DNA from 2 places in the Christiangramia sp. 3-2217-3z genome. Region 1 is predicted to be linked to the other one. Evidence: riboswitches for the same ligand, from Rfam matches in the RefSeq annotation. Region 1 holds a riboswitch; the other holds the start of a gene.
The links. A riboswitch is a leader RNA that binds a small molecule or an ion and turns the genes downstream of it on or off. The one in region 1 is predicted to bind cobalamin.

Region 1 (9,270 bases):
TTTCCCAAAATAGCTGCTGAAAAAATATTCCGGTCGTTATTCCCAATGTTGCTTCCTTCCCCATCGGTATAGGTGTTTTGAATTACGGTGTTCAGCAGAATATCAGAATTTAGATTATAATCGAGATCGTATTTGGCGATTAAGCTTTTTGCTACTCCGAAAGAGTAACTATCAGACTCAGTATTCGCAAAATATTTATATTCTTCATTGATAAGAGCTAAACTCGTAGTTTGCTGGAAATCTGAAAGCTCAGCATGCCATTCCAACAAATTTCGATTGTTGAGATCCAGGTATTTGGTTCTGTTTTCTGAAGGACGTATTAAGGAAAAATGACGTTTACCACCATAGGTTTCACTAATAAATTTTAAAGTATGGTCTGAATCAATTCGATAACCCAATGCTATATTCACGCTATGATTGTAATACGCTCCATTTAAATTTTCTCCGCGATCGCCGGGAAACTCATAATTATTGTCGCTACTATTCCTGGCAAGTGCTAAATTTAAACTCCAATTATTCTTAGCCAGTTTAAAATTGTATCGAGTATCTACTGTATTAAAACTTCCGTACTGCAATAGCAACTGGTGTTCCTGTTTATTTCTGAATGATACTGAATTATTAAAATGAACGCTTCCGCCAATAGCTCCGGTACCATAAACCACACTACCCCCACCACCCCTAATTGAAATCTGATCATAGGCACCTGTATTCACAGTGTTAAAATCGAGCTGACCATTAAATTGTGAATTGATATTAATTCCATTCCAAATTACTGCTGTTTGGGATGCAGTAGTTCCTCGAAATGAAGGGGAAGAGACCATTCCACGACCATTTTCCTTGAAATAAATTGAGGAATTAAAATTTAAAATATCGGTTAATTGCGGCTGATTCTTTTTAAGTAGGGAGTCTGAAATTTTTGTAATATGCTGACCCGTTGAAAATTGCTGAAGCTTTACATCACTTAGCTCTACCTCCTGTAGCCAGTGAATGGAATCACTTTGAGCACGAGCTGATATACAGCAAATGCCAATAAGGATTAAAAAAATGTAGTTCGTTCTGTTCATAATCTGCCGACCTTTATCCCGAAAGTCACTCGATACTAGTTGAAATTCGGGCAGGTCTCCTGGCTCGCGTACTACAATTTACCTTCCCGCCTTTTGGCAGTGGTTTGAAGAATAATTGCAGCCACCCAAACGGGCTAAGCTTACAGTTGCGGGAACAGCTCAGGCATAAAGAAACACTATTATTTCTATAGAATTTAAAAAGTTCAAATTCTCCTGATTCCCTTTTAATTAACGCAGAAATACATCGACGTCAAACCAAAATTTCGAGGCGAAAATAAACAATTAAGTTTGGTAAGTCCTGGAAAAGTTTAAATAATCTTACTTTTGATAACCAAAAAACATTCGTGAAGCAGTCTATTTTTATAATTCTTTGTATCGTTTTAATTTCCTGCAAGGACAATTCATCCCGGCAGGAGACTATAAATCAGTCAGCTGAAACTACCTCAATTAAATATGCAGAGGGCTTTAGCATAAAATCCTATGAAAATTATAAGATCCTGGAAGTGGCCACCCCATGGCCAGGAGCAAAGATTACTTTCAGGTATGTACTTCACCAGTCCGGTGCCACTATCCCAGACAGCATCGACTTTGATGAAAAGCTGGAAATTCCTGTAAAAAATATCGTAGTCACCTCCACAACCCATATTCCGGCGCTCGAAGCTTTAGGTCTGGAAAATAAATTGACTGGCTTTCCTGGTACCCGGTATATCTCTTCAGAAAAAACCAGGAAACTGATCGACTCAGGAAGTATACAGGAACTTGGTCAAAACGAGAATATCAATACAGAGATCCTGATCGACCTATCGCCCGATGTAGTTGTTGGATTTGCGATCGATGCCACTAATAAAAGTCTTGAAACAATAAAAAAAACCGGAATTCCTGTACTTTACAACGGGGACTGGACTGAAAAAACACCTTTAGGTAAAGCTGAATGGATCAAGTTTTTTGGTGTGTTGTTTGACAAAAATGAGGAGGCTGAAAAAATATTCGATGATATTGAAACCTCCTACCTTAAGGCAAAAGAATTAGCTTCTCTATCTAAAACTAAACCAGTAGTGATAGCCGGTTCCATGTATAATGACAAGTGGTATGTTCCCTATGGTAATAGCTGGCAGGCGCAATTTATTAAAGATGCTAATGCAAGTTATCTATATGCTGATACTGAAGGAGAAGGCAGTCTGGCACTTTCATTCGAAAGTGTACTGGACAAAGCTGTTAATGCCGATACCTGGATAAGTTCCGGCCAGTTTGAGAGCTATGCTCAACTTACCGAGAACTCGGTTCACTACGATAAATTCAAAGCGGTAAAGGATAAAGAGGTTTATACCGTGAGCTTATCAAAAGGCGCTACTGGCGGAGTTCTTTTTTATGAACTTGGTCCACAACGCCCAGATCTAATCCTAAAAGACCTAATCACAATCTTTCATCCTGATCTTCTTCAGGATCATGAGAATGTATTTTTCAAACCTCTCAACTAATGTGGAGCAGGAAAAAGTATACTTTAACCATAGTCTTCCTGGGAGTTGCCCTTCTATGCTGCCTGCTACTCAATATTAGCCTGGGATCGGTAAGAATACCTTTTTCTGAAGTAATTGCCTCTCTTACTGGTTTTGCAGTAGAAAAAGAAACCTGGAGATATATAATTCTGGAATTCAGATTACCGAAGGCAGTCACAGCGATCATTACAGGATCTGGCCTGGCAGTTAGTGGTTTGCTAATGCAAACATTATTCAGAAATCCGCTAGCCGGACCCTATGTTCTAGGTTTAAGCAGTGGTGCCAGCCTAGGAGTTGCCATTGTATTTATGGGATCTGCACTATTCGGTGCTGGTTTTGCCGCAATATTGTTATCAAAATGGAGTCTCGTCATAGCATCGAGTTTAGGTAGCTTACTCGTGCTACTAGCCGTTATTATCGCATCATTACGACTTAGAGATACTATGGCGATATTGATCATAGGTCTTATGTTTGCCAGTTTCACTGCTGCGATCGTAAGTGTCCTGGCCTACTTTAGTCCCGCTGCAGATCTTCAGCAGTATATATTCTGGTCCTATGGCAGCCTGGGTAACCTGAGTTGGGAAGAAGTAGGTATTTTAACTGTTTTCTGGACTACTGGTGTACTTATCACACTTGCTTCCATAAAGAATCTCAATTCTTTGCTTCTTGGCGAACAGTACGCAAAAAGTATGGGAACCAATATCAAAAGAAATAGATTCCTGGTGATATTAGCAACCAGTCTGCTGGCGGGTAGTATTACCGCTTTCGCTGGGCCAATTGCATTTATAGGCCTTGCGGTACCGCATTTAATAAGACAGATCATCCCTTCTGCAAACCATATTATTTTGTTCCCGGCGATAATTTTTGGTGGAGCCATCTTAATGTTATTATGCGATATAGTCTCTCAACTGCCCGGCAGTGAATTTAGTTTACCAATAAATGCCATCACATCGCTTATTGGAGCACCCGTAGTTATCTGGCTTCTTATAAGAAAACGTAGATTTAATTTCTAATGGAGAACAAAAGCTCAAATAGCATTTTAAAAACTAGCGGACTCTCCATAGGTTATTCTGAAAGATCTACAGCTAAGATCATTGCTGAAAATATTGATTTTGAGATCGATAGGAACGAGCTTACTGCAGTTATAGGAGTAAATGGCGCTGGAAAATCTACTTTACTCAAAACATTAAGTAGATCACTTGAACCTCTTAAGGGTGAGGTTATTGTAAATAATAAAAATATAAGCAACATCAGTTCAGAAGAGCTTTCAAAACAGCTTAGTCTTGTACTTACTGAACAGCATGTTTCAAGAAATTTAAGCGTCCGGGAATTGATCGCTCTGGGTCGGCAACCATACACGAACTGGATCGGGAAACTGGATCGGGAAGATAAAGAAGCCGTACAAAATGCTATAGAACTTGTTAACATAAAAGAACTCGCAAATACAAAGTGTTACGAACTTAGCGACGGACAGTTTCAGAAGGTCTTAATAGCCAGGGCAATTGCACAGGACACTTCTTTGATCATCCTGGATGAACCTACCACTCATCTTGACATTTATCATAAAGCGTTTATGCTGAAATTACTGAAACAACTTACAGAAAAGACCGGTAAGGCGATCATCTTTGCAACTCATGAGATCAACCTGGCCATACAACTTTGTGATAAGCTAATCATTTTGAAGGATGGCAAATCGTTTACTGGTACACCGAAGGAATTGATGGCTTCTGGTGTTTTCGATTCGTTATTTCCTTCTGAACTTATTACCTTCGACAGGCAATCGGCCAGCTTCAGAATAAGCAGCTAAAACCGATAAAATACGCTGAAGAATTTCCGAAATAATTATATTTAGCAAACTACGATTTATGCCTGAACCGGTCTTCCTGATGATTCTCTGTCTGTTTGTTTTCGCCTTAGGCTTCGCACTTGCTTACTTCTTAAAAGTCACAAAATCAAAAGAGGTTTTAAAAAATGCCGACTATCAAATTGAACAACTTAAACTTCAGATAAATAGTGGTAGAAAACTTTACACCAGTCAGTTAGAAGATCATAAAACGAACATATCACAGCTTAAAAATGAAAGCATAGAAGTGCTTCAGAAAAAAGAAGAGCAATTGGAAACTCTTAGAAATGAGCGTGGAAAAATTCAGATTCTATTGACACAGAAAGAAGCCGAAAATGAGCACCTACTAGAGAAAAGTAAGACCCTGAACCAGGAAATTGAGAAACTGCACGCAAAATTTAACGAGCAATTTGAAAACCTCGCTAATCGGATCTTCGAACAAAAATCTGAAAAATTCACGGATCTGAATCAGAAGAATATTTCTGCGATTCTGAATCCGCTTGATAAAAAATTAAAGGAATTTGAAGATAAAATTAATGATAGCAACCTGGCTTCAGTAAAAAGACATGCAGAACTGGGAGAAAAATTACGATTTCTGAATGAGCAAAATATTAAAATTAGCGAAGAAGCGAACAATCTCACCAAGGCTTTAAAAGGGAACACCAAAATGCAGGGAAACTGGGGTGAAATGATCCTGGAGCGGGTCCTGGAAAAAAGCGGACTTACCAAAGGTAACGAATATGATGTGCAGCAAAGTATTTCCACACAGGAAGGAAAACGAGTAATCCCGGATGTAGTGATCAATCTGCCGGGTGCTAAAAAGTTGATCGTGGATTCTAAAGTTTCGCTTAATGCTTATGAAAGGTATGTAAATGCCGAAGATCTCACTGAGCAGTCTGCTCATTTAAAAGATCATTTGCTGGCCCTGAAACAGCGTGTTCAGGAATTAAGTAAAAAGAATTACCAGATGCTTCACCAGGAGGCAAGCCCCGATTTTGTACTGTTGTTCATCCCAATTGAAGCGGCATTTGCGGTTGCTAGCAATGAAAACCCTAATCTTTACAACGAAGCTTTTGAGCAAAACATTATTCTGGTAACTCCTACCACCCTGCTCGCGGTACTAAGAACGATCGAAAGTATGTGGCAGAATGAAAAGCAAAAGCAAAATGCGATAGAGATCGCAAACCAGGCCGGTGCTTTATATGATTCTTTTACGAATCTTACCATAGAACTGGAAAAAGTTGGCAGACAGATTGGGACAGTTCAGAATTCGTATGACGGTGCCATGAAAAAACTTACAGGAAAAGGAAATCTTATTAGAAAAGTGGAGCGTTTGAAAAAACTTGGAGCTAAAGCCTCAAAACAGATCGACCGTAAACTAATTCGAGACTCAAATTCAGAAACTTTGAACGAGAATTAAATATCTTGCAGCCATGAAATTCTGGATCAGTTCAATTTTATTCATCTTTTTATGCACCACCCAGGCGCAGGAGATCTATTTCCCTTCAGATACACTCTGGGAGTCAAGGTCACCCGAAACTTTCGATCTCAGCCTGGATGCAGCAATCAACTTTGCTAAGAAAAATGAATATTCCGGAGCCCGAGACCTTGAACAAGCCATTTTGAAAGGTTTTGAACTGGAACCTTTTCACAAGATTATGGGACCCGTAAAGCGCCGTGGTGGTCCGGCAGGATTGATATTAAAAAACGGCTATAAAATTGCTGAATGGGGCGATATTCAAAGAGTGGATATGACCTTTAGTGTTACCAAAAGCTTTCTTTCTACTACCGCGTTAATTGCTTTACAGAAAAATATCATTCGCAACCTCAATGATACCGTATCAGGATATGTTTGGGATGGCACATTTGACGGTCCACACAATTCTAAAATTACATGGAAACACTTACTTCAGCAAAATTCTGACTGGAGTGGTGAGTTGTGGGATAGCCATGACTGGACAGACAGACCCTCGGCAAATGGAAATATCGATAGCTGGAGATCCCGTAAGTTAAATGAACCCGGTACATTTTTTAAATATAATGATGTACGAGTAAATGTACTCGCTTACAGCCTGCTGCAAGTCTTCAGAAAGCCTTTGCCTGCCGTTTTGAAGGAAAATATTATGGACCCAATTGGGGCATCACATTCCTGGCGGTGGTTTGGTTATGACAATTCCTGGACAACCATCGATGGCTATAAAATGCAATCTGTAAGCGGCGGTGGTCATTCTGGTGGCGGCATGTTTATCAATACTGAAGATATGGCCAGGTTCGGATTATTATTCCTGAATAATGGCGTGTGGAAGGATCAAAAACTTCTTGAAAAAGATCTTATTAGCGAGGCTTTAATACCTTCTACTTCCAACACCAATTATGGTTATATGTGGTGGCTGAATGCTGAAGGAGACCGACATATGGAAGATTTAGATAAAGATCTTTTTTACGCAGCTGGATTTGGAGGTAATTTTATCATCATTGACCAAAAACAAAAATTAGTAATCGTGACCCGATGGCTTGAACCTTCCAAACTTGAAGAATTTCTCAACCTGATCTATAAAAATCGATAACATGAAGAAAACATTAATATATATACTAGGTGGTATATTCATACTCTGGCTGCTTTATTATGCATTTGTATATTTTGTGCCTTATAGTGAAGGAACCAGAAGCGGTGAGCTCATCAAATTCAGCCGCAAAGGAGTGATCACAAAAACCTGGGAAGGTGAAATAAGTCAGGGAATAAGCGGTGCTCAGATATTTAGTTTTTCTGTTCTCGATAAAAATGACGAAGTGATCAAAGATCTTCAGGAATATGAAGGGAATTACGTGAAACTTACCTACATAGAACGCTATTCCACCTTCTTTTTCTGGGGAGACAGCAAATATTTTATTACTGAAGTAGAGCAATCTCAAAGTCCACATTTTAGAAGATAATATGCAGCAAAATTATAAAAGCGTTGAAGTAAGCCAGGTCGTTATCTCCGAATTGATGCTACCCTCTCACTCCAATTTTAACGGCAAGATTCATGGTGGCTATATATTATCACTCCTTGATCAAATAGCCTTCGCATGTGCCTCGAAACATTCAAGGGCCTATTGTGTTACTGCAAGCGTTGATACCGTTGATTTTCTGAAGCCTATTGAGATCGGTGAACTGGTGACAATGAAAGCTTCTGTAAATTATGTGGGTAGAAGCTCTATGGTAATAGGAATTCGCGTGGAATCTGAAAATATTCAAACGGGTGATATTAAACATTGCAACAGTTCGTATTTCACAATGGTTGCAAAGGATAAAGAAGGGAATTCCATTGAAGTTCCAGGTTTAGTCCTGAAATCTGATGATGAAATTCGGCGTTTCGCTAAAAGTATCAAACGTAAGGAAATGAAGGATTTCAGAGTAAATGAATTTCATGAAACCGATTTTGCTTCTGAAAAATACTTGCATATCCTGGAAGATCATAAGGCTAAAATTGAGATGCATTCGTGAGATCGAACTGGTTTATCATAGCGATATTTGTTGCGATCGCAATAGCATACTTTCTTCCGCAGGGCCCGGAAATTTTACCTTTAAAAACTATTACCGATATAGGAATTGGACTCATATTCTTTTTCTACGGACTCAAATTATCGCCGGCAGAGTTTAAACAGGGTTTGATGAATTATAAGATTCATATCATTATTCATTTAACCACTTTTGTTGTTTTCCCACTTCTGTGTATCGCTTGTCTACCGCTATTTGAAGAGGGGCTGCAATCTGAATCCTGGATTGCGCTGTTCTTTCTGGGAACCCTGCCTTCTACCGTCTCATCATCTGTAGTAATGGTCGCGCTGGCGAAAGGAAATCTGCCTGCGGCTATATTTAATGCTAGTTTATCCGGACTTATTGGAATACTTGCAACGCCACTATGGTTGGGACTGGTACTGGAAAGCTCAACAGATTTTGACTTTTTTAGCGTATTGCAAAAATTGATGCTGCAAATCGTAGCACCTTTGCTTATTGGATTATTTCTTCAAAAGTTTCTGGGAAACTGGGCCAGAAAACACGGTAAGAAGCTTAGTAATTTTGACAAGGCTACGATCATATTGATAATTTATACAAGTTTCAGCAATTCATTTTCCTCAAACATCTTTGTTAATATTAGCTGGAGTGAGATCTTAAAAATGGCAGGAATCGTTATTGTTCTTTTCTTTCTGGTGTATTACGGCACCCTGTTCGCGAGTAAGGCATTAAAATTGAACACAAGCGATACCATTACTGCTCAATTCTGCGGAACAAAAAAATCCTTAGTGCATGGCTCTGTAATGGTTCGGGTGATCTTCGGAAGTACAGCAAATTCTGGATTGATACTACTTCCCATCATGCTGTATCATTCCACTCAACTTATTTTGATCGCATGGTTCGCTGAAAAATATAGAAGCAGGAAATCAGATCTTCAATAATTATCCTATTTTTATGCTGAATTATGAAAAACACTACCTACATTTTCTTTTTTATCAGCCTCTTTTTATTTGGCTGTAAATCTGAAGTACCCGAAAAAATTGAGAAGGTTTCAGTAGAAAAACAGGAAATAGCGGCTCCGAAGACCGAAAGTATTCAAAAGATCGAATGCTACACTTACCTTGAAAGTAAGGATACGATCTATATGGCTTTAAGGATCAAAGATGATTCTATTGTAGAAGGCGATCTGTCTTATTCACTGTTCGAGAAAGACCAGAACAAAGGTAGTATTAGAGGAAGAATTTCCAATGATTCTCTTTTTGCCAGCTACCAATATACTTCAGAAGGAAAGGAATCAGAAAGAGAAGTATTCTTTTTAAAAAGCCCTGATGGCTTCGTTGAAGGCTTTACAGAAACAGAAAAATCTAA
Region 2 (9,270 bases), on a different contig from region 1:
TTATCTCTTTAAAAGTTTTAAAAACATTTTTTTCCTCTTGAGTCAGCGTGTCTAAATGTTGAATACTTCCGTGATTTAACATGATGCTCCTCCAAGTATCTTCATTATCAAGACCTTTTTCAGCTAACAATTCTTTTAGATATTTATTCTTACGCATGAAGTTTCCTTTTGCCAGTCCAGCTTTATAGTAATTACTGCTAAACGGTTCAATACCGGGGGATGTTTGTCCAAGTATTGCTGAAGAGGAGGTCGTTGGTGCGATGGCCATTAAGGTTGTGTTTCTCAATCCATAGCCTTTGAGAATTTCCGGTTCTCCATAAATCACGGCAAGTTCCTTACTTGCCTTAGTTGCTTTAACACTAATATCTTCGAAGATGTTGTGGGTAATTCCCTTTGCCTGCATTCCTTCGAACGGGATCCTTTTCTTTTGCAAATATGAATGCCATCCCATAGCTCCCAATCCAAGGGCACGATGATTTTTAGCAAATCGGTTTGCCGAAGCCAGATAGTGATTCCCTTCAGTTTTGGCGATAAATTCCTGTAAAACTCCATCCAGAAAATAGACCGCAAGTTTTACAGCTTCCGTATCCTTCCATTCGTCGTATAATTCTAGGTTCATGGAAGAAAGACAGCAAATAAATGATTCATCTTCCGTAGATGGTAATGCAATTTCGGAGCATAAGTTACTTGAATGTATCGTTCTGTTCTTATCTTTATAAACCTGTGGCTTAAAACGGTTGACATTATCCTTAAAGAGAATATAGGGAAGACCTTTTTGCTGCCGACTCTCTAAGACTTTGGCCCAGATTTCACGTTTATCCATGTCTCCTTCTATCATTTCCTGCATCCAGTAGTCGGGCACACAAACGCCGTTGAATAAATTCTGAATGGGATTACCGATATTTTTGATTTCTAAAAACTCTTTTATATCTGGATGATCTATATCCAAATATGCTGCAAATGCCCCACGGCGTACACCACCCTGAGAGATAGTATCCATAGCTGTATCAAATAGTTTCATAAAACTAGTTGCACCACTACTTTTACCATTATCAGTTACCGCGCTTCCTCTTCCTCTTAGTTCTCCAAAATAACCGGAAGTACCTCCGCCTATTTTGGTTTGCATGATGACCTCTCCGAGTTTATGGGTTATTCCCTCAATATTATCTGGCACATAGACATTAAAACATGAAATTGGTAAGCCGCGCTCAGTTCCCATATTTGCCCAGATAGGAGAACTTAAACTCATCCAGCCACGCTCAATCATTTCGATAAAGGCTTCTGCTAATTCTGGTTTATACAATCTTTTTGCTGAAGCGTTGGCTATACGCTCAATAGCAGACTTAACGGTTTCTCCCTTTAAAAGGTAGCCCCTGTTTAATATTTGCTGACTTTCATCATTAAGCCACCAAAGTCTTTCTTTAGTAGTGTCACTGTCAATCAATGGTTGAGTTTTCACAGTTGTGGTCATAGTGTTATCGAGTTTCTCCTAAAATTGAATAAGGTTTAAAAAAGGTCTGCCGCAGTAATACTTTTATCGTGTTTAGTATACTCCACTGGGCGTCTAGCGAAGAAATCATCCAGACTGTTTGCGAAAATCTCTTCTTCAAACCATAGCATTGGTTGGTATTCTTCAGTCGAGATGTTATAAATTTTTGATAATCCTATGCTGTGTAAACTTTCATCTAATCTGAATTTCATAAAGTCCATCAGATTTTTTTTATTGATGTTTTGTAACTCCCCAGTTTCGAAGATCCAATCAAGAATTTCTTCTTCAACCTCAATTGACTTTTTGACGATTCCTATGAGTTTCTTATTTAGTTCTTCATCAAAATAATCTGGACATTCTTCACGAATTTGATTGATGATATAGACACCCGCATTCGCGTGAATTTGTTCATCTACTGAAGTCCATGCAATAATGTTACTGATATTCTTCATCACACCCTTAAAGCGATTAAAAGAAAGTACAATTGCGAATTGACTAAACAAGGATACGTTTTCGATTAAAATTGAAAACAATATTAAAGAAGAGACATAGTCCCTGGGATCATCTGCCTTACTATGTTCAAGGGCTTCAGATAAATATTTGATTCTGTTTTTAATTGCCGGGACTTCCACTACTTTTGCAAACTCGTTATTATAGCCTAAAACTTCTAAGAGTTGAGAATAAGCCTGTGAATGTCTAAATTCACATTCAGCGAATGTACTTCCTAGTCCGTTAAATTCTGGTTTTGGTAAGTGCTTATAAAGATCGCCCCAAAATGACTTTACAGCGATCTCGATTTGCGCTATCGCCAGTAAACTTTTTTTGACCACATCTTTTTCGCTAGTGGAGAGGTAGGTATGAAAATCCTGAACATCGGCTGTGAAATCTACTTCTGAATGTACCCAAAAGGATTTGTTGATAGCATCTGTAAATTCCAAAATTTTAGGATATTCAAACGGCTTGTAATTCAGCCTCTTGCTAAAAATACTCATAATGCTTATGTATTAATGTTAAACAAAAGCATAAAATGGAATGGAGAGGAAAGTATCGAGTAAGACCACGAAATAATCCAGGACCATTACTTTTTATGCGAAAGTAAAAGTCATTAATTCGAAAAGGTAGTCTGACTTATAATCCAGAATCAAGATTATTTACAGTTGCGCAACAGTTCATGAATTTCACATGATTCCCCTTGAACATCGAATTAACTAATAGTTGTAAACTTATAAAGAAAGATACGTTGATCTTTCAATTAGACTTTAAGTTATCAACACAGTTTTACACATCAAAAACTGTAGTAAGATTTTGAAAGTAACTTAAAATTAGAAAACAGCTAGTAAATAGAAGTGAAAAAAGACCAAACAACTAAGAATAGAAAATAAAAAAACACCCAATCTGAATAGGATTGGGTGTAAATTTAATAACAACATTCTAAATATATTAGTCCGCTGTCTTTGCGGAGAAAGAGGAACTAACCAGATTTTGCTTTTCATAGCAATAATCGGCTTTCGAAGACTGTAGAATTGAAATATACGCACCTAATTTAGCACCTCAAATATTCAAGAAGGTTGGTTTCGAACCCTCAATTGAAACTCCGTACAGCTAATTGAATGAAGTGTAGCCGTTCTATAATTAATCCGTGCTGAATTGCGAATAACACTCAAAACTGTGTTTATCCCTTATCATACTCGGATAAAATTGTATAATTTAGTGGATATAACCAGTTGTAGCCAATGCGGACATTGAGCATTCAGTTTAAAAACCAAATTTCTAAAAAAGAAAGTTCTCAAGTTCAAATTCATAATTTATCTTGCAACAGCTAGATAAATTTAATCTCAATGAATAAATCAGTTTTCGAAATTTCAAAAATGGATTGTCCTTCAGAAGAAAATCTGATTAGGATGAAATTAGATGAAATCTCTAGTATTAAAAATCTCGATTTCGATATTCCAAATAGAAAATTAACGGTATTCCATGAGGGTGGAATTCAATCTATAGAAGAATCATTAAGCGGACTAAAATTAGGAACTAAAAAAATTAAAACGGAACAAACCGACCAAACTGAATTCGAAGAAAATTCTCAACAAAAAAAATTACTCTGGTCTGTACTAATAATAAATTTTGCATTTTTTATCATAGAAATGACAACTGGCTTAATCTCAAAATCTATGGGATTAGTTGCAGATAGTTTAGATATGCTGGCAGATTCATTTGTATATGGAATTAGTCTTTTCGCTGTAGGAGGTTCAATCGTAAAAAAGAAAAAAATAGCCAATTTAGCTGGTTACTTCCAAATTTTATTAGCGCTAATTGGATTTGCAGAAGTTCTAAGAAGATTTTTTGGAAATGAAAAACTTCCGGATTTTTCAACAATGATAATTGTTTCAATTTTAGCATTGATTGCAAATGGTATATGTTTATACCTACTTCAAAAATCAAAAAGTAAAAAAGAAGCTCATATGAAAGCAAGTATGATCTTCACGTCAAATGACATTATAATTAATACGGGAGTAATAATCGCAGCCTTACTAGTCAACTGGTTAAATTCAAGTACGCCTGATCTAATTATTGGAACAATTGTATTCATTATTGTAATCCAAGGTGCAATAAGAATTTTAAAAATTGGTAGGTAGCCGCACTGGCAACAACAACGGCTCATCGCAAATAACGGGTAGTTTGCTGAAAATGGCTATTTTAGAGACCAATTATTAAAAGAACTAATCCGACAAATCCGCGTTCTTACTCCCGCAACTTACGATAGCCGGGACCGTTGTGTGCAATCCTAAAGAAACTCTATGCAATTAACAGAATCAAACAAAGTACACCTAGATCATCTAATTCAAAGATTGAGTATAAGATATTTTGACAATGAAACGTCTGAATTTTCCACTCCCTTAGCGAAAAGAATGAATGATCATTTTATTCGATTCAATGATATTAGAAGTGAGTGGTTTGAAAGATTAAAAAAGCCAGATTTTCAAAGAGAAACAAATGCCTGGTCACCAATTCAGTGTAGGGATTTTATTGAGTCTGTATTTTTGGGGAGAATAATTCCAAGTATCATCCTATGGAAAAGTGAAGAAAACGGCATCACTTATATCTTAGATGGCGCACACCGGTTATCTATTATTCGCGCTTGGATGACAGACGATTATGGGGATAAAACTTTAAATTATTATGAAAGAAGAGATAAGTCTCATATTAGTAAAATAGCTGAAGATACCAGAACACTAATTAATTCTAAGATTGGTTCATTTCAAGAGTTTCGCAATTCATATGACAGGCTGCAAAAGCTTATCAAAGAAGGTGAAGCACCAAAGAAAAAAATGAAAGAAAGAGAATTTTTACAGGCTAATTTTTACTCGGATGTAATTGGAAGTAATAGTGCCTTATATGCACAATATGAAACAGGAAATTATGAATCGGCAGAACAATCATTTTTACGTATAAATAGGCAAGGTCAAGCGCTAGATCCATGGGAAGCTACCTTGATAGAATATCGAAAAGGAAGTTATTCAAGATCCATTATGCATATAGCTAATGGAGGAGAAAATGGACATTATTGGCCAAATCAAAATTTGAATGAAAATGATCAAGACAAAGTTGATACATTTTCAAAATTTTCGAACGATATATACACGAAGTTATTTGTGCCTCCGTTTGCTATTCCAATCCAAGAATTGACAGTCCCAATATTTGTTGCACCTGCATATTTTCAAAAGCATGTGTACTTATTAGAATTAATTCCTCTTTTAGTTTGGAACCAAATTGCCCTCAACGCAGAAGATCAAATTGAAATTTTAAAGAAAGATTTTCAAAAGGATACTACGACTGTAATTGAAAATGCTAATGAAATTCTAACTAAACTGAATTATAGATTAGAACATCTTTCAAGTACCAAAAATAATCCACAATCTCTATCTCTTGTCCCTTTATTTTATTGGTATAATCACAGAGGTCAACATTTAAGAGCTTTATTATATGGATTTACATACTGGTTATTTAATGGCTCAGAAACAGATGTGTTTGATAGAAAGATCATCTTTTCGGCAAATAGAGAAAAAATTGAACATATTTTATTTTATTATAAACAAGAAATAGCTGCACTTGCTGCCAAATCTGGTGCAGGGTTAAAAGCGGCGAGGTCTATGAGTGAATTTTTTGAGGATTTAATAACTTTATTACACACTCAAAAGGATTTAAAATTAGAAGAAGTAGACTTTGAAAAGAAAATTCTAAAACTAACTCATTCTAAAAGACAAAGTAAGTCGATTAAAAGAAATGGAAGATCTTTTACTAAAAGAGATAAATCACAATCTAATATAAATGAACTATTTACAAGTTCAGTAAGATGCCATATTTGCGGAGGAGTTGTAAATCTCAAATATGGTGGCATACAGTACGATCATGTCGAAGAATTTAGAAAGGTCAAAGAGACAGATCCTGAAAATATGCGTCCAACACATCCCTTCTGTAATAATAACAGAGAAAAAATTGAAAAGTACAGAAGTAACAATGTCGAGATTAAACTACCTGAAAAAATATTATATAGTAATAAGCCAATTAATACTCCAATAGGACAATTGTCATTTTGGGGTCCTGAATCAGAATTCCCGGATTAGGACAGCACACAACAACGGTTAATCGCCAATAAGCGGCACCGTTAGAAAGAAAATAATTAACTTGACCAACAAACCAATACTAAGCCGACAAATCCGCGTCCCCTACTCCGCCAACTGGCGATAACCGAGACCGTTGTAGCAAATTAAACCATCAAAATTTCCGTATGAAAAAATGGATCTTTAGAATATCTATTTTAATGAATATAGTTTTTATAATCAGCTATTTAAATTCTCCTTCTTATGATATTGGAAGATTAGAAAAAGATATTGAAATAGGTATATTCACATCCGATTCCACAATGTTGAAAATTCCAAAAGGAATAACAGTTAGAAATGCTTCACAACGTGGAATAAGTTCAATCGGACAATTTGAAAATGAGAGATTTGAATTAGTAATTACAAGTGATGATCCAAATTTGGTGAATTATGATGTTCCAGAGGATAGCTTACAAGCATTCGGAAATTTCTATTCTGCAGATGTACTTAATAATTCGATAGAATAATAGTTCAATTTCCAAAAAGCAAGAACATAGAGCTCAAAGTAATTGGTAGCTTTCCAAGTAATCCTAATGCTAAAGATTTTGGAACTAAAATTATATAGTGTGCAAGGTTTAACTTGCAACAACAACGGTTAATCGCCAATAAGCGGCAGGGTTTGAAAGAAAATATTTAACTTGACCAACAAACCAATACTAAGCCGACAAATCCGCGTCCCCTACTCCGCCAACTGGCGATAACCGAGACCGTTATACACAAGTGCTCCGCAACGATCTTAGCTACTAAGAACTATTAGAATCCAATCTGAAAAATTCGAGTTTTAAAGCCTTCAATTGATAATTTTGAACTAAGGATCTTTTGTTCATCGATAACTTTCAAAATCCTGGTTCTATTGAAAATTTTAGAAAATCGCTCAGGAAGATAATTATGAAAAAATAATGTTTTGGTCGCTACTCAAACACAAATTAGCTACTAAGAACTTTATCAAAAACAAGCTTAGTACTGAGAAACGGACACTTACTCGGACGCAAGAATTGTTACAAAACGAGCAAGATCCTCAATTGATTGTGAAATTATTCCCGACTGCGGCATATCTGAGGTTCTCACTCGGCTGTATCGCACCAGTGTATAACAACGAATATTCGCAATTGTGGCCATTTGAAATAAAATAGTACTTTTAGAAATCAGGAAACTAAAACCTAAGCCGACAAATCCGAATACCTTCAACCACAACTGACGATTATTCGAGACCGTTGTAAGCAATTTTTCAATTAAGATTTTAGTGTAAATAATGACTTTTAAAAAGAAAATCTCAAGTGCTAAATGGATTCAAATTCTGATATTTTATGTTTTAGCGTGCGTCCTAACTTATACTTTTACAAAATTTCCAAATCTAATTAAAAAACTATGGATTTCGGTATTTGATTTAAATGTGTCATTTAGCTGGAATCACGGGATCGGACTTTTGATAGCTACTATTATTTGCTATTTAATATTTAAACAGAATTATAAAACATCCTTTTTAGGAAATAAACCTTTTAAAAGTTTAATAATTGCTACGTCGTATATAATCATCTATAGCTTATTTGGACTTTCTAATAAATTCAATATTAATGAACATTCTTGGGCCTTAATATTCTGCTCATCGATGTTGGTATATGATATTTTTGAAGAAATTGCCTGGAGAGGTTTCTTAAATGACAAATTAGAAAAAACTCCTACACTAATTAAAGGAATAATTACAGGAATTCTATGGGGCTTATGGCATATTTTAATTTTTAAAAATTTTAATCAATTCGGTGGTCTTCATTATTTTATATTATTAACAACAATTGTTTCAATTATAATGGCTTACGCAGTTCAAAAGACTAATTCAATATTCGTAGCTGCTTCAATCCACGGATTGTTAATTCTAAGAAATAATTACGTAACAATAATTTGCATAGTAATCTGGACAATATTAATAATTACGTGGGAACGAGATAAGATTTTTAATCGTAGAAAAACAGCTTACAACAACGGTTAATCGCCAATAAGCGGCAGCTTTACTAAGAAAATAATTAACTTGACCAACAAACCAATAGTAAGCCGACAAATCCGCATCCCCTACTCCGCCAACTGGCGATAACCGAGACCGTTGGCAATAATTATTAAACTAAGCCCTTAGTTTAAACTAAATATTTAGTTATATTTAGGTCAAATAATTATTTATGAAATTCATCACACTAATCAATTCATCAATTTTTTGTCTACTATTTTTAACCTGTAAAAGTCAAGAACCTCCAAAACAAATTGAATTTAATAATCCATATAAATTCAATTCTGAGATTGAGAAAAAAGTTAAAGAAGACACAGTAAGTTGGAAATATCAAATTTCAGCAGGGGAATATGCTTCCAAAGGAGATTTTAAAAATGCACTTAGAAATTGGTCAATGGCATTTGGAGGAGCTGACAAGAATTACACTCAAACTGAAATAGATTCTATTGAAGAGAATTATAAAATAGTTCCAGCAAAAGAATATATAATTCAACAATCTAAAAGAAATAGAGTAATTATTATAAATGAAGCTCATCATTATTCATCTCACAGGGTTTTTACCCAAGAGCTACTTCAGGATTTATATAAACAAGGATATAGAAATTTAGGTGTGGAAGCTTTATCAAATGGTAATAAACATGATGTAAACCTAAATAATAGAAAATATGCAATTCAGGAATCTGGTTATTATACTCAAGACCCAAACTTTGGAAATATGTTGCGAACAGCATTAAATTTAGGCTTTAATGTATTTGCTTATGAGCAAACTGGAGATTTAAATGGTAAAGAAAGAGAAATATCTCAAGCAAAAAATATTCAAAAAATAATGGATAAAAGACCTGATGAAAAATTCTTAATTTATTGTGGTTTTGATCATGCTCTAGAAGGAGAACATAGAAGTTGGGGAAAAGCCATGGCTGGACGTCTAAAAGAATTTACTGGAGTAAATCCTCTTACTATTAATCAAGTAAAATATAGCGAAAGAAATAATCTTAAATTTAATCAACCGCTTCTTAAAGCTCTAGAATTAGAACAGCCTTCTATCCTTATAGATTCCGATAATAATACTTTTCAATACCAAAAAAAGAATGGTTGGAGTGATATTGCCGTTCTACACCCAAATA

Region 2: it holds a riboswitch for cobalamin, as region 1 does, so the genes downstream of both, ACSHZO_RS14690 (ribonucleotide-diphosphate reductase subunit beta) here and ACSHZO_RS12885 (TonB-dependent receptor plug domain-containing protein) in region 1, are expected to answer to the same signal.

What each region holds. Positions count from the first base shown of each region.
Region 1 covers NZ_JBNJLI010000007.1:89,760-99,029, forward strand. The annotation lists gene ACSHZO_RS12885 (TonB-dependent receptor plug domain-containing protein) at 1-1,064, opposite strand, end outside; cobalamin riboswitch at 1,097-1,339, opposite strand; gene ACSHZO_RS12890 (ABC transporter substrate-binding protein) at 1,409-2,542, shown strand; gene ACSHZO_RS12895 (iron ABC transporter permease) at 2,542-3,573, shown strand; gene ACSHZO_RS12900 (ABC transporter ATP-binding protein) at 3,573-4,367, shown strand; gene rmuC (DNA recombination protein RmuC) at 4,426-5,823, shown strand; gene ACSHZO_RS12910 (serine hydrolase domain-containing protein) at 5,837-6,970, shown strand; gene ACSHZO_RS12915 (6-phosphogluconate dehydrogenase) at 6,972-7,337, shown strand; gene ACSHZO_RS12920 (acyl-CoA thioesterase) at 7,339-7,890, shown strand; gene ACSHZO_RS12925 (bile acid:sodium symporter family protein) at 7,887-8,843, shown strand; gene ACSHZO_RS12930 (hypothetical protein) at 8,867-9,270, shown strand, end outside.
Region 2 covers NZ_JBNJLI010000009.1:114,910-124,179, forward strand. The annotation lists gene ACSHZO_RS14685 (ribonucleoside-diphosphate reductase subunit alpha) at 1-1,471, opposite strand, end outside; gene ACSHZO_RS14690 (ribonucleotide-diphosphate reductase subunit beta) at 1,507-2,481, opposite strand; adenosylcobalamin-variant (AdoCbl-variant) riboswitch at 2,598-2,694, opposite strand; gene ACSHZO_RS14695 (cation transporter) at 3,328-4,122, shown strand; gene ACSHZO_RS14700 (GmrSD restriction endonuclease domain-containing protein) at 4,285-6,111, shown strand; gene ACSHZO_RS14705 (hypothetical protein) at 6,276-6,614, shown strand; gene ACSHZO_RS14710 (CPBP family intramembrane glutamic endopeptidase) at 7,400-8,134, shown strand; gene ACSHZO_RS14715 (hypothetical protein) at 8,319-9,270, shown strand, end outside.